DNA from 2 places in the Micromonospora sp. NBC_01412 genome. Region 2 is predicted to be linked to the other one. Evidence: riboswitches for the same ligand, from Rfam matches in the RefSeq annotation. Region 2 holds a riboswitch; the other holds the start of a gene.
What was found. A riboswitch is a leader RNA that binds a small molecule or an ion and turns the genes downstream of it on or off. The one in region 2 is predicted to bind cobalamin.
Positions count from the first base shown of each region.

Region 1: linked by a shared signal. The riboswitch ahead of OG617_RS34590 (VWA domain-containing protein) and the one ahead of bluB (5,6-dimethylbenzimidazole synthase) in region 2 are both predicted to bind cobalamin.

Region 1 is NZ_CP109528.1:8,065,773-8,073,423, reverse strand. Features, by position in the region: partial or broken gene OG617_RS34600 (cobyrinate a,c-diamide synthase) at 1-1,310, opposite strand, end outside; gene cobO (cob(I)yrinic acid a,c-diamide adenosyltransferase) at 1,304-1,918, opposite strand; gene OG617_RS34590 (VWA domain-containing protein) at 1,918-3,927, opposite strand; cobalamin riboswitch at 3,973-4,120, opposite strand; gene cbiE (precorrin-6y C5,15-methyltransferase (decarboxylating) subunit CbiE) at 4,221-5,417, shown strand; gene cobM (precorrin-4 C(11)-methyltransferase) at 5,414-6,169, shown strand; gene OG617_RS34575 (precorrin-2 C(20)-methyltransferase) at 6,170-7,651, opposite strand, start outside.
Region 2 is NZ_CP109528.1:3,290,686-3,298,336, reverse strand. Features, by position in the region: gene OG617_RS15155 (hypothetical protein) at 1-204, shown strand, start outside; gene OG617_RS15150 (TadE/TadG family type IV pilus assembly protein) at 363-773, shown strand; gene OG617_RS15145 (TadE family protein) at 836-1,444, shown strand; gene OG617_RS15140 (hypothetical protein) at 1,606-1,977, shown strand; gene OG617_RS15135 (LysM peptidoglycan-binding domain-containing protein) at 1,994-3,178, shown strand; gene OG617_RS15130 (Rieske 2Fe-2S domain-containing protein) at 3,267-4,118, opposite strand; gene OG617_RS15125 (hypothetical protein) at 4,300-4,644, opposite strand; gene bluB (5,6-dimethylbenzimidazole synthase) at 4,713-5,357, opposite strand; cobalamin riboswitch at 5,394-5,593, opposite strand; gene OG617_RS15115 (crotonase/enoyl-CoA hydratase family protein) at 5,719-6,486, shown strand; gene OG617_RS15110 (dihydrolipoyl dehydrogenase family protein) at 6,533-7,651, opposite strand, start outside.

The sequences.
Region 1 (7,651 bases), 3.3 Mb from region 2:
GCCAGGCGCGGGTGCCCGGCCCAGTGCACGTGCAGGTAGGACGCGCTGAGCGTCAGGCCCGCGAACCCGACGTCGCCGCCCTCCAGCGTCCACGCGGGACGCTCGCCGTGCACGGGAGTGACCGTGGTGCGGTGGAATTCGTGCGCCGTGGCACCGGTCCCGCGTGCGCCGAGGAGCTGGTCCGAGCCGAGTTCGGCCCGGCGGTACGCGAGGGTGAGCCGGGGCGTCATGACCGCGTCGGCGTCGAGTGCCCCGACCATGGGGTGCCCGTCGACGGAGCGGCACAGGTACAGCAGTCCGGCGCATTCGGCCACCGTCGGGACGCCGTCGAGGACGGCCTGACGCAGCTCGTCGCGCAGGGCCGTGTTGGTGCTCAGCGCGGCCGCGTGCACCTCGGGGAAACCTCCGCCCAGATACAGACCGCGCGTCCCGGCGGGAAGCCGCTCGTCCCGGGCCGGGTCGAACGGCACGACGGTGCAGCCCGCCGCCCGCAGCAGTTCGGTCGTCTCGGCGTACCGGAAGGTGAACGCCCGCCCGGCCGCGACCGCGATGATCGGGGACCCGGTGCCGGAGTGTCGGACGTGCGCGGCCGGGTCCCACGGCTCGGAGTCGAGGTCGGGCGCGGTCTGCGCCACCTTCAACACAGCGTCGAGGTCGATGTGGCGGGCGACCTGCTCGGCCAGCCTGTCCAGCGAGGCGGCGGCCTCGTCGCGCTCGGCTGCGGGGACGAGCCCGAGGTGGCGTGAAGGGGCGCTGACACCGTGGTCGCGCTGCAGGATCCCCAGCACGGGGACGCCGGCGGACTCCACCGCGCGGGCCGCCTCGGAAGCGTGGCGGGGGGAGCCGGCTTTGTTGAGCACGACACCCGCGATCGTGACGCCGGGCTGGAACGTCGCCATCCCGTGCACGACCGCCCCCACGCTGCGCGAGGCGTGCGAGATGTCCACGACCAGGACGACCGGCGTCCGGGTGAGCGTCGCGACGTGGGCGGTGGAGGCGAACCCGTCGCCGCCGATGCGGCCGTCGAACAGACCCATGACCCCCTCGACGACCGCGACGTCCGCGTCCCGGGCGCCGTGAAGCAGCAGCGGGACCACGAGCGAGGGGTCGGTCAGGTGCGGGTCGAGGTTGCGGCCCGGGCGTCCGGTGGCCAGCGCGTGGTAGCCGGGGTCGATGTAGTCGGGCCCGACCTTGTGCCCCGAGACGGCATGCCCGCGGGCGGCCAGCGCGGCCATGAGCCCGGTCGCGACCGTGGTCTTGCCGTGGCCGGAGGCCGGTGCCGCGAGCAGCACGCGCGGCAGCCTCACCACTCGATGCCTCGCTGACCCTTCTGGCCGACGTCCATCGGGTGCTTGACGTGCAGCATCTCGGTCACCAGGTCGGCCGCCGCGACGAGGCGGGGGTCGGCGCGGCGTCCGGTGACGACGACGTGCTGGCGGCCAGGACGGTTGGCGAGCGTCTCCACGACGTCGTCGACATCGACCCAGCCCCACTGCATCGGGTAGGTGAACTCGTCCAGGACGTACAGCTGGTGCCGCTCGGCCTGGATGCGCCGCTTCACCTCCGCCCAGCCCTCGGCGGCGTCAGCGGCATGGTCCGCCTCGGTGCCGCTCTTGCGGCTCCAGGACCACCCCGAGCCCATCTTGTGCCACTCGACGGGCCCGCCCTCGCCGGTCTCCTCGTGCAGGCGGCCGAGCCGTTCGAGCACCGTCTGCTCCCCGATGCGCCACTTGGCCGACTTGACGAACTGGAAAACCCCGATGTCCCAGCCCTGGTTCCAGGCGCGTATGGCCAGGCCGAAGGCGGCGGTCGACTTGCCCTTGCCGTTGCCGGTGTGGACCATCAGCAGCGGCCGGTTGCGCCGTGCACGGGTGCTGATGCCGTCGTCCGGGACGACCAGCGGCTTGCCCTGCGGCATCAGGCCACCCCCTCGCGCGGCGCGGTCGCCGCGTGGACGACGTTGGTGAGCCCGTCGGCGGTCACCTCACCGAGCGGCACGTGCTCGGCCTGCAGGTTTGCGGCCAGCTGCGCGGCAAGGCCGAGCCGGAACCGTCCGGTCTCGCAGTCGACCACGACGCTCTGCACGCCGGAAGCGGCCAGGTGCGCCGCGGCGCGGTGGGCACGACCGAGCGCGTCCGGCCCGAAGGTCGCACGGCCGTCGGTCACCACGACCAGCAGCGGCCGGCGGGACGGGTCGCGCAGCGCCTCGCGGCGCAGCACCTCCGCAGACCGTTCCAGGCCCTCGGCGAGTGGCGTCCGCCCGCCGGCCGGCAGGTCGGCCAGGCGCCGGGAGGCGACATCGACGGACCCGGTCGGCGGCAGGGCGACGTGGGCGGCGCGCTGGCGGAACGTCACCAGCGCGACCTTGTCACGACGTCGGTAGGCGTCCAGCAGCAGCGCGAGCACGGCGGTCTTGACCTGCTCCATGCGGCGTCGCGCGGCCATCGAGCCGGACGCGTCGACGCACAGCAGGACGAGGTTCGACTCCCGCCCGACGGTTTCTGCGCGACGCAGGTCGCCCGGGGCGAAGACGAGACCGCGGCCCTCGGCCAATCCGCCACGGGAACGCTGGTGCGGTGCCGCCGCGGTGATGGTGCCCGGCAGGTGCAGGCGGCTGGCAACGGGGGCTCCGCGCTGCTGCCCGACGACCCGGCCCTGAGGCGTGCGGGCCCGGGACCGGCGGCCGGCCTGGCCCTCGCCGGTGCCCCGTACGACGAGCAGGCGGGCGCGTGCCGGCTCGCCGGCGGACGCGACCGATCCGGCAACGGCAGGCTGCGGCGCGTTGTCCGGCGCGGGCGATCCTCCGGGGTGGGAGTCGTGGGCGTCCCGGGACTGGCCGTCCTGCGGGGCGTCGTCCGGCGGCCCGCCGCCGGGACCACCGGGGCCGTCGTCGGGCCCGTCCGGTCCAGGGTCGAGGTCGTCGTTGCCCAGCAGGTCGTCGAGCCGGTCCTCGTCCAGGCCGGGCTCGTCGAACGGGTTGCGACGCCGGCGGTGCGGCAACGCGAGACGGGCGGCGACGCGGACGTCCTCGCGGGTCACGTGCGTGCGTCCCTGCCAGGCGGCGTGCGCCGCGGCGGTGCGGGCGGTGACGAGGTCCGCGCGTAGGCCGTCGACGTCGAACGCGGCGCACACCTCGGCGATGGTCGTGAGCGTCTCGTCGTCGAGCACGACGTCCGGCACGAGCCGCCGCGCCGCGGCCAGCCGCGTACGCAGGGCGTCCTGTTCGCCGGCCCAGCGTGCGGCGAAGCCCTCCGGGTCGGCGTCGAACGCCAGCCGGCGACGCACGACCTCCACCCGCAGGGCGGGGTCGCGCGGTGCGGCGACCTCGACGGTCAAACCGAACCGGTCGAGCAGCTGCGGGCGCAGCTCGCCCTCCTCGGGGTTCATCGTGCCGATCAGCACGAACCGGGAGGCGTGCTCGACCGAGACGCCGTCGCGCTCCACGCTGACCCGGCCGGTCGCCGCCGCGTCGAGCAGCAGATCGACGAGGTGGTCGTGCAGCAGGTTGACCTCGTCGACGTAGAGCAGGCCGCGATGGGCTCGGGCGAGCAGGCCCGGCTCGAACGCCACTACGCCGTCGCGCAGCGCCGCGTCGAGCTTGAGGGAGCCCGTCACTCGGTCGTCGCTCGCACCGACGGGCAGCTCGACGAGCCGCACCGGCCGCTCGACGACGGGCGTGGACGCGTCGATGGGCCCGTCGGGGCAGACTGCCAGGGAATCGTCCGGGTCGACCGAGAACCGGTCGCCCGCATACGTCCGCACCAGCGGCAGCACCTCGGCGAGGCCGCGCACGGTGGTGGTCTTGGCGGTGCCCTTCTCCCCGCGGACCAGGACGCCGCCGATGAGCGGGTCGATCGCGACCAGGGTGAGGGCGAGAGTCATGTCGTCGGAGCCGACGACGGCACAAAAGGGGTACTGCGCTGGCATGTAGGGCTCCCGCTCGATCTGCCATGACCGTCCACGACGCGGACGCGTCGCGGCTCGGATCGAGGCCGGTCTTCGGACTTCCCAGGTCTGTGCCTGAGTCACCGCAGCGGGCCCTGTGCCGGATTCTCACCGGCTTCCCAGATTCTCCCCGTGGCCATATCGGCCGTGGGGCACCTCGAACCTTCGCATCACCCTAGACGCCGTCCTGACGGCCCCGGCAGCGGTCCGGCGGCCGGGCCGGGCCGGGCCGGGCAGGGCGGGGCGGGCTAGGGTGCACTGCCATGGAGGCGCACGTGACCGTTGTCGGGCTCGGGGCCGACGGCTGGGCGGGCTTGCCGGAGCCGTCTCGGACGCTGGTGCACGGGGCTGCGACGCTGCTCGGCGGGGCCCGGCACCTCGATGCGGTGCCGCCGGTCGATGGCCAGGAGCGCGTGGCGTGGCCGTCGCCGCTGCGTGAGAATCTGCCGGGCCTGCTGGGCGCCGCACGCAGGCCCGTTGTCGTGCTGGCGTCGGGCGACCCGCTCCTGTCGGGCGTCGGCACGACACTGCTGGACGTCCTGGGCCCGGAACGGGTGACGATCGTGCCCGCGGTCTCCTCCGTGGCGCTCGCCCGGGCACGTCTCGGGTGGCCGGCGGAGTCCGTCACAACGGTGAGCCTGGTCGGCCGCGACGTGCACCTCGTCGTCCCCGCGCTCGCACCCGGGCGGCGGCTGCTCGTGCTCTCCAGCGACGAGACGACGCCGGCCGCCGTCGCTGCGCTGCTCACCGGACTCGGCTGGGGAGAGTCCAGGCTGGTCGTGCTCGGCGACCTCGGCGCCGCGGGTGAGTCGCGTGCCGAGTCGACCGCGGCTTCGTGGAACGTCGTGGACGTGCCCCGGCTGAACGTCCTGGCCGTCGTAATCCGCGGCACCGGACCGGGCTGGGCCGCGGGCGGGGTGCTTCCCGACGACGCGTTCGAGCACGCCGGGCAGATCACCAAGCGCGACCTGCGTGCCAGCGCCCTGGCCCGGCTCGCGCCCGCTCCCGGTCAGCTGCTGTGGGACGTCGGCGCCGGCAGCGGCTCGATCGGCGTGGAGTGGATGCGCGCCTGGCCGACGGCGCGGACGATCGCGATCGAGTCCCGCGCCGACCGCGCCGCGCTCGTGCGCCGCAACGCCGCCTCGCTCGGCGTCCCCGGCCTGCGGCTCGTCGAGGGCTCGGCGCCCGACGCCCTGGCCGGTCTCGAGCGCCCTGACGCGGTGTTCGTCGGCGGGGGAGCGACCGTCCCCGGCGTGCTCGAAGCGTGCTGGGACGCGCTCGGCACCGGTGGCCGGCTCGTCGTCCACGGCGTCACGGCCGAGACCGAGGCCGTGCTGCTCGCGCAGTACCGTCGCCATGGCGGCGAGCTCGTCCGCCTGCACGTCGAGCGCGCCGAGCCGCTCGGCGGCTTCACCGGCTGGACGCCCGCGCGGGCCGTCAGCCAGTGGACCGTCACCAAGGGAGAGTCATGACCGTCCATTTCGTCGGGGCCGGACCCGGTGCCGCCGACCTGCTCACGCTGCGCGCGGTGCGCCTGCTCGAGGCCGCGGACGTGTGCCTGTACGCGGGCACCTACCTCGACGCCGACGTGCTCGGCCACTGCCGTGACGACGCCCGGCTGGTCGACACCCAGCACCTCGACCTGGACGAGATCACCGTCCACCTGGTGCAGGCGCACGCCGACGGGCTGGAGGTCGTGCGGCTGTGCTCGGGCGACCCGTCGCTGTACTCCGCAGTCCATGAGCAGGCACGCCGGCTCGACGCGGCGCAGGTCCCGTGGGACATCACGCCCGGTGTGCCGGCCTACGCGGCTGCCGCGGCGATCGTCGGCGCCGAGCTGACCGTCCCCGAGCTCGCCCAGTCGGTCGTGCTCACCCGCGCTCAGGCCCGTTCCACGGCCATGCCGCCGGGGGAGAAGCTCGCCGCGTTCGCCGCGACCGGCGCGACCCTGGCCCTGCACCTGGCCATCACTCGCAGCCGCGAGTTGGCCGCCGAGCTGGCCGAGCACTACGGCGACGGGTGCCCGGTCGTCGTCGTGTCCAAGGCGACGCAGCCGGATCAGCTCGTCCTGCGCGGCACGCTGGCCGACATCGGCGACCAGGTCGAGGCCGCGGGCCTGCGCCAGGCCGCGGTCATCCTGGTCGGCCCCGCGCTGGCTCCCGACGTCCGCGGCGGCGAGTCGTTCCTGTACGCCGCCAGCCGCGAACGTCGCTCCCGCGGCTGACTAGGCGACGAAGCGCGGGCTCCAGACACGTCCGGCCGCGGTGACGCGCGTTGACGAGGCGCCGACGAGCAGCAGGCACTTCATGTCGATGGTCTCGGGGTCGAGTTCGCCCAGCGTCGTCACGGTGAGGCTCTCCCCGGCGCGGCCGACGTCGCGACCCACGACTACGACGGTCTCGGGCGACTTGTGCTCCAGCAGCACTGCTCGGGCCTGCGCGACCTGCTCGGTGCGCGAGCGAGACCGCGGGTTGTAGAGGGCGAGCACGAGGTCCGCCTCGGCGACGGCGCGTAGCCGCTTCACCACGACGTCCCAGGGCTTGAGCCGGTCCGACAGACTCATCACCGCGAAGTCAGCGCCGATGGGGGCGCCGGCCCGCGCCGCGACCGCTTGGACGGCAGAGATTCCGGGCACGACACGCACGGCGACGTCCGCGTAGCGCGGGTCCTCCGCAGCCTCGAACACCGCCGACGCCATGCCGAAGATGCCCGCGTCGCCGCCGGAGACGACCGCGACGCGCTCACCGGCGAGCGCCAGCTCGAGCGCCTCGCGGGCTCGGTCCACCTCAACCGTGTTGCCGGACGCGTGACGCACCAGGCCCGGGCGCTGCGGGACGCGCTGGACATATGGTCCGTAGCCGATGACGTGGCCGACCTCGGCGAGCACCTGCGACGCCTCGGGGGAGAGCCACTGGTCGGGACCGGGACCGAGGCCCACGACGACGACTTCGGCACCGGCGATGGGCTCGGCGACCTCGCTCGCCGAGCGGTCGTAGCGCGCCACACCGGGACGGGTGTCGCCGGGGACCAGGACGATCGAGAAGTACGGCACCGTCTCGGGGTCCACGTCGACGACCGGGAGCACCCGCTCGGTGTCCATCGACGCCCGCTCGACGTACCAGGACCCCTCGACGCGTCCGGCCTGCTCGAGTGCCGAGCGGACCTTGGCGAACGTGCGGCCGAGCTTCATGATCACGGCGCCGTCGGTGTCGGCGAGGCGCCGGGCCAACTCCGGCTCGGGAAGCGTGCCGGGCAGCACGGTCAGCACGTCGGTCTGCCGGACCAGGGGCAGGGCGGTCGTGGCCGTGGCGGCCGCAAAAGCGGGCACACCTGCGACGACCTGCGTCTCGAACTCGTCCGCGAGCCGGTCGTGCAGGTACATGAACGAGCCGTAGAGCATCGGGTCGCCCTCGGCCAGTACGACGACGTCGCGGCCCGCCCTCAGGTGTGCGCGGAGCCGCTCGCCACACTCGGCGTAGAAGTCCGCCATCGCGCCGGCGTACCCGCCCGGGTGGTCGGTGGTCTCCGTCGTCACCGGGTAGACGAGCGCCTCCTCGATCACGTCGTCCGGGAGCAGACCGGCGGCGATGCGGCGCGCGTTGGACTGCTTGCCGACGCCCTGGTGGTAGGCGACGACGTCCGCCGCGCCGATCAGCCGGGCGGCCTTCAGCGTGACGAGCTCGGGATCCCCCGGGCCGACCCCGAC
Region 2 (7,651 bases):
GCCTACCTGCACATCGCGTTGACGACAAGGCTGACCGAGCTGCGCCGCGACGGCGAGCGCGGCGACAGCCCGGTACCGACCGCCGTGATCATCTTCGGCCTGGTCGCCGTCGCCATGGCGGTCACCGGCCTCGCCCTGGCCAAGGCCAACAACTGGATGAGCGCCATCCCGGACAACACCGCCCCGCAGGCGCCGAGGCCGTGACGAGCCGCCCCGCGCGCGCGGACCGGAGCCGGTCGACACCCGCCGACCGGCCCACCGGCCTGCGCGCACCGGGGCGGGCGCGCGACGGCGTACGGCGGCCACCCGGCGGACGGGCGCACGACGGCGCACGACGGCCGCCCGGGGAGGCGTCCCGGGGGCTGCTGGCCGGGGCCCGGCGGAGACTCGTCGACGGCGGGGCCGACCGGGGCGCCAACCCGGTGGAGCTGGCCGTCGTGATGCCGGCGATCCTGGTGCTGCTATTCGCCTCGATCCAGGCCGCCGCCTGGTTCGTCGCCCGGGCCACCGCGCTGAACGCCGCCCAGAGCGCGGTCAACGCCCAGCGCGTCCTCCAAGCCCCCGACGGGGCCGGGGAACGGCGGGCGGCCGACTTCCTCACCTCGGCCGGTGACTGGCTGGTCGGCTGGGACTCGCCGGGGCCCGACTGCGTGACGGCCGCCACCGAGGTGACCTGCACGGTGACCGGCACCGCCCTGTCGGTCGTCCCCTGGGTGAGCTTCCCGGTGCGACAGACCGCCCACGGCACGGTCGAACGGTGGACGACGGGATGAGCGACGTGCGGAGACATGCCGTGCCGGCCGACGACTGGCGCCGGTTTCGGGTCGCCCGGCTCCTGCGGCACGCGTGGGACGCGGCCCCCGGCCGACGCCGCCCCGGCGTCGATCCGGACGCTGCCCACCGCCCGAGGCGGGACGAGGGTGGTCCGCCGGCCACCCGCTCACGACGGGGCGGACGCGGTGCGGTCGCCGCCCGCCAACCGCGACGGGACGATCGCGGTTCGGTCGCCGTCGAGGTGGCCGTGCTCGCCCCGGCGTTCCTCGCGCTGCTCGTGCTGGCCGGCGTGGCCGGGCGTACGGCGATCGCACAGGAGGCGATCGAGTCGGCGGCGCACGATGCCGCCCGGGCCGCCTCCATCTCCCGGGACGCCGCCACCGCCCGGCAGCAGGCCCGGGCCGCTGCGAGCAACCAGCTCGACTGGCAGCGGGCGAACTGCGCCGGCCAGCCGACACTCACCTTCAGCGGCTCGGTGGGCGGCGATGCGGTCAGCTTCGACGAGGCCTTCGCCAGCGATCCCGGCAAGCCCGCCGCCGTCACTGTGCGGGTGGCCTGCACGGTGTCCTTCGCCGACATCGACCTGTCGCTGCTGCCGGCGATGCCGACCAACCGGACGGTCTCGGCCGCCTTCACCTCCCCGCTGGACCGCTACCGGAGCCGGTCGTGACCGCCCGCCCGCCCGCGCGGCACCCGCGTACCGGATCCGGGCGGCAGCGCCACGGTGGTGGCACCGGCACGGCGCACCGGGGGGCGGTCGGCGGCCGGGGCCACGTCGCCCGCCGGCTCCGCGGCGACGACGGCCGGGTCAGTCTGTTCCTCGCGGCGGGGATGATCGGCGTCCTCGCGATCATCGGGCTGGCCTTCGACGGGGCCGGTCAGCTGCGGTCCATGCAGCGGGCCGACAACCTGGCCGCGGAGGCGGCCCGGACCGGCGGCCAGTCCATCGACCGGGCCAAGGCCATCGAGGGTGGGCCCAAGGTGATCGACCAGGTGGCCGCCAGGGCCGCGGTGAGCAGCTACCTCGCCGCGACGGAGGTGACCGCCTCCTCCGTCGAGTTCCCGGTCGTCGGCGGGGAGACCCTCGTCCGGGTACGCGTCACGGTCACCTACGACCGGTACATGCTCGGCTTCTTCGGCTTCGGCAACACCGTCACCGTCTCCGGTGAGGCCACCGCGCGGGCCCTCACCGAGGACCCGTAGGAAGGGAAGGAACGCCATGGCCGCACCGGGTCGCTCCGCCGCACGGCGGACCGGACAGGTCCTCACCGGGTTCGGCGCGCTGGTCGTGCTGATCGCGGTGCTGGTCGGGGGGCCGGTGGCGCTGATCGCGTTCGCCGGCAACCCGCTCCCCGACCACGTACCCGCCCTCGCCGAGATCGGCGCCACGCTGACCAGCCGGGACGACGGCCAGCTCTTCCTGCGGGCGCTGGCCCTGGTCGGCTGGTTCGGCTGGGCCACCTTCGCCTTCTCGGTGCTCGTGGAGCTGGGCGCGCAGTCGCTGCGCCGGCAGGCACCCCGGCTGCCCGGCATGAGCCGGCAGCAGCGGGCCGCGGCGGCGCTGGTCGGGTCGGTGGCCCTGATCATTGCGGCGAGCCCGGCCGCGGCCAGCGCGGCGACGGTGCTGGCCGGCCCGTACCCGACGGCGGCGCAGCCGGCCGTCGCCGCGGCGGCCCCGGCGGCGCGGCCGGTCAGCGCGACGCTCCCGGTCGGCGCGCGGACGGCGCCGCCGGTCGTGGTCACCACGACGGCCCAGCTCCCCGAGCCGGTGGAGCCGGCGGTGTACCGGGTGGCGAAGGGCGACTACCTGGGCGAGATTTCCGAGCGCTACCTCGACGACTTCGACCGGTACCGGGACGTGGCGAAGCTGAACCGGCTGCACGACCCCGACCGGATCCGCCCGGGGCAGCTCATCAGGCTGCCCGACGGCGCGGGCGACGCCGGGGCCCGTACGCACGCCACCGGCCGGCTGGTGGCCCGGCCCACGGCCCCCACCCCCGGCGGCGCGGTCACTCCCCCGCCGGCAGCCCCGGCCACCCCGCCGGCCGCCGCCGAAGCGCCCGCGACCCCGGCGACCCCGGCGACGCCGCCGGCCGCGACGCCGCGGGCCACCCGCCCGGCACCCGCACCGTCGACCACCCAGCCGTCGGCCGAGTCCACCCGCAGCACCCAGCAGGTGGGCCAGCCGCCCTCCGGGTCGCAGCCGGCGCTGGCCGCCGGGGCGTCCCGGGCGAGCGAGGAGGACCAGTTGAACCGCCCGCTCGCGGTCTCGGCGGTGCTCGCCGTGGCCAGCATCGTCGGGGCGCAGATCGGCGCGGTCCTCGGGCTGCGCCGCCGCCCGGGCATCGCCCGGGCCGCCGCCGGCGCGCGGTCCCTGGTCTCCGGCCGGCACCGCCGGAACTGACGCCGGCCGCCCCGTCGCCGGGTCCGGCCCACAGCGGAGTGCCGCGCCCGACCCGGCGGGAGCGGCGGCGCGACCGGCGCGGGAAGCTTCAGGGCAGCCGGGCCTGCAACACCCCGTCGATCACTCGGGTCGGCAGGATCTGCTGGTCGTTCCCGGACGGCCCGTGCATGACCTCGCCGCCGTTGAGCCGGAACGTGCTGCCGTGCCATGGGCAGACCACGCAGGCGTGCCCGCCGATCTCGGTGACCTCGCCCTCGCCGAGCGGGCCGCCCTGGTGCGGGCAGCGCTCCAGCATCACGGTGACCTCGTCGCCGTGCCGGTAGAGGATCACCGAGACGTCGTCCATCTCGCGGGTGACCAGCCTCCGCTGCGGCAGCCCGGCCAGGTCCGCCAGCGGGTGCCAACCGTCGCTGATCCGGTGCAGCTCGGGCACGCTCTGGTTGACCTGGGCCCCCTGCTTGTACGCCAGGTGCCCCCCGATGTACGCCCCCGCGCTCGCCGCGGTCAGCCCGAGGTACGCCAGCGCCCGCCCGGTCCCGTGCCGCCCACGCAGCCGGGCGGCCAGCGAGCCCGCGTACAGGGCCAGGCCGACGGTGGTGGAGGCGGCGTGCACCAGGCCGATCCGGCGCTGGTCCCGGGCGAGGGCCGCCCAGTCGTTCAGCCCGGCGACCGCCGCCGGGAGGGCGCCGACGGTGCCCAGCCCGACCAGTGTGGTGGCCGCCCGACGCTGGCCGGGCATGAGGTCGAGCACGGCGGCGCTGATCCAGGCGCCCACCGGCACCTGCACGAGCGCCGGGTGCAGCGGATGCCCGAGGAAGACGCCGTGCAGCAGGTCGCGCACCCGCTGCGGGCGGATGGTGGCCTGGACGGCGCGCTGCAGCCGGTCCCCGACCCCGTCCAGCGCCGAATTCTGTTCGATTCTCGTCAAGAGTGCCCGCATCCCGTCCGACTTCCCGGCAGGAGCGGGCGCAAACCGGTCGACGGTGACGAGCCCGTCGCCGTACGTGTCGACCGGCAGTCCGGGGACGCGGCCGGCACCGCCGTATCCGCACGTCACCAGTCCGGGGTGCCGGCGGTGGGGTCCCGCGCCGCCGACCGGCCGGCGGCGCGGGACCCGGCCGCTATTGCCAAGGGCCGCTGCGGCAGGTGAACCTACCGGTGTCGCTGTACTGGGTCACGCTGCCGTCGAAGTAGCTGTAGTTGACCCGCACCGGCAGGCCGATGTTGGAGAAGGGGCAGCCAGCGAAGAGGGTCGGTCCGGCGGTCGTGAAGGTCCCGACGCTGCCGGAGTACCAGGTGACCGTCCAGGTCGTCGTGCCGGTGCTGGTGGCGTCGCAGTAGAACTGCGACGCGCCGGACTCGCAGAAGGGCGCGGGGGCGCTGGCCAGGGCCGGGGTGGCGACGGCGACGGTCAGGCCGAGGGTGGTGAGGACGGAGGCGAGCAGGACCCTGACGGTGGCACGCATGAAGATCCTCCCGAACGTAGCGGGTTGAGAACTGAGAGTGATGGTCACGCTATCTCAGTAATCGAGGTTCATGAATCAACCGTTCGCCGGTCGGTTGCCGCCCAACGGTCGTGGTGCACCGCCTCGGCGAGGGGGCGCTTCCGCCGCCAGCCGTGTCGTTCCAGGTCCGGCACGGTCGCCAGGTGGGTGACCGGTCCGAGGCAGAGCCACGCCACCGGCCGGATGCCGTCCGGGATGCCGAGCAGCCCGGCCAGGAACGGCTCCCGGTAGAAGGAGACCCAGCCGACGCCGAGCCCCTCGGCGGTGGCGGCGAGCCACAGGTTCTGGATGGCCAGGCAGACCGAGTAGAGCCCGGCGTCGGCGATGGCGTGCCGCCCGAGGACGGCCGGGCCACCCCGCGCCGGGTCGTAGGTGACCACGATCGACAGGGTCGACTCCAGCACTCCGTCGATCTTGATCCGGGCGAACCGCTCGGCCGCCTCGCCGTCGAGGGTGGCGGCGAACGTGTCCCGTTCGACCTGGACGTGCTCGTGGAACCGGCTGCGGGTCCCGGCGTCCCGGACCAGGACGAAGTCCCACGGCTGCGAGTAGCCGACGCTGGGCGCGGCGTGCGCCGCGTCGAGGATCCGGTGCAGGGTGTCCGCCGGCACCGGCTCCCCGGTGAACTCGGCCCGGACGTCCCGGCGGCGGTGGATGGTGTCGTAGATGTCCACAGGCAGGCTCCCGCTGCGCTCGGCCCACCGTTGGGAGGTGGGCACCCGACGCGAGGCCGGTCTTCGGACTCCCGGATCGACGCCCAACCGTCCGCCTTCCCAGCCGTGCGGCCAGTGGCTGCGCGTGACGCGCGTGGACGGCGGCTCCCCGGTCACCGCGGCGGGCCCGTGCCGGATTCCCACCGGCTTCCCGATTCTCCCCGCAGGCGCGGGGCACCTCACATGATCGTGCCGTCGCCGATGCTAACGCCCCGCCCGTGTGCCGTCGGGACGGACGGGCCGCTACGGTCGATGTCGGGGCGGACGCCACCAGCCGAAGGGTGCGGCCGAGGGCCGAGCCGCCCGACCGGGAGGGACGCCGATGGGGGTACGGGTCGAACGCGCCGGGGCCGTGACCACGGTGATCCTGGACCGGCCGGCGGCCCGCAACGCCGTGGACGGGCCGACCGCCCGGGCCCTGGCCGACGCGTTCCGCGCCTTCGAGGCCGACCCGGAGGCGGCGGTGGCCGTGCTCTGGGGGGCGGGCGGGACGTTCTGCGCCGGGGCGGACCTGAAGGCGATCGGCACCCCCAGCGGCAACCGGGTCGAGCCCGACGGCGACGGCCCGATGGGCCCGACGCGGATGCGGCTGTCCAAGCCGGTGATCGCGGCGATCTCCGGGTACGCCGTGGCCGGCGGGCTGGAGCTGGCCCTCTGGTGCGACCTGCGGGTGGCCGAGTCCGACGTGGTGCTCGGGGTCTTCTGCCGGCGCTGGGGGGTGCCGCTGGTCGACGGGGGGACCTTCCGGCTGCCCAGGCTGATCGGCGAGAGCCGGGCGATGGACCTGATCCTCACCGGCCGACCGGTGCCGGCCGAGGAGGCGTACGCGATGGGTCTGGTGAACCGGCTGGCCGCGCCGGGTGAGGCCCGGGCGGAGGCCGAGCGGCTGGCCGCCGGGATCGCCCGCCACCCGCAGACCTGCCTGCGCAACGACCGGGCGGCGGTGCTGGCCGGGGCCAACCTGACCGAGCCGGAGGCCCTCGCGGTCGAGCTGGCCCACGGCGCGGAGTCGCTGGCGGCCGACGCGGCGGCGGGCGCGGCCCGCTTCGCCGCGGGCGCCGGCCGGCACGGCGCGCCCGCGTCTCCCTGACCGCCCGTACCGCACCGGCACGACCCGCGCGCGTCGGACGTCGGCACTACCTCAGGTTGCGCAGGGCGTCCTCGATGGCGCGGTGGAACGTCGGGTACGCGTAGATCATGTTCCGGAGCTGGGGCAGCGGGACCGCCGCGTGCATCGCCACCACCAGGCCCGACAGCACCTCCCCGCCGGCCGGGCCGACCGAGGTCGCGCCGACCAGCACGCCCCGGTCGGCGTCGGCGACCAGCTTGATCAGTCCGTCGGCCCGGTGGATCCAGCCCCGGGTGGACGAGCCGAGCTGGCTCACGCCGACCTGCACGTTGATGCCCCGCTCGCGGGCCTGCCGCTCGGTCAGCCCGACCGCGCCCACCTCGGGGTCGGTGAAGGTGACCCGGGGCAGCGCCCGGTAGTCGGCGTGCGGCACGCCGCCGGCGATCCCGGCCCCCGCCGTGCTCGCCGCTCCGCCGCCAGCGCTGGCGGTGCCGCTGGCGTCCGGGCCGGATCGTGCCCGCCGGACGTGGTCGAGCATGTCGGCCACCACGATGGCCGCCTGGTACATGGCGATGTGGGTGAACGCGCCCTCGCCGGTCAGGTCGCCGACCGCCCAGAGGCCCTCGGCGGCGCGCATCCGGTCGTCGACGGCGAGGTACCGCTGGGACGGGTCGACCCCGACACCGTCCAGCCCCAGCTCGCCGAGGTGCGCCCGCCGGCCCGTCACCACCAGCAGCCTCTCGGCGGTGAACTCGACGCCGCCGGCCGCGACCAGCGTGAACGCCTGCCCGTCGTGGTCGACCCGCTCGGCCTTCACCCCGGTGGAGATCCGCACCCCGTCCGCGCGCAGCGCGGCGGCAGCCACCTCGGACGCCTCGGGCTCCTCGACGGCGAGCACCCGGTCCGCCGCCTCCACCACCGTCACCGCCACCCCGAACCGGGCGAAGACCTGGGCCAGCTCCAGCCCGATCGCGCCGCCGCCGAGCACGAGCAGCGACCCGGGCAACTCCTCGACCTCGACGGCCTGGTGGTTCGTCCAGTACGGCGTGTCGGCGAGCCCGGCGATCGGCGGCACGGAGGGCCGGGTGCCGGTGCCGAGCACGATCCCGTGCCGGGCCTGGAAGACCTGGTCGCCGACGCGTACCCGGCCGGGGCCGTCGAGCCGGCCGCTGCCACGCACGAACCG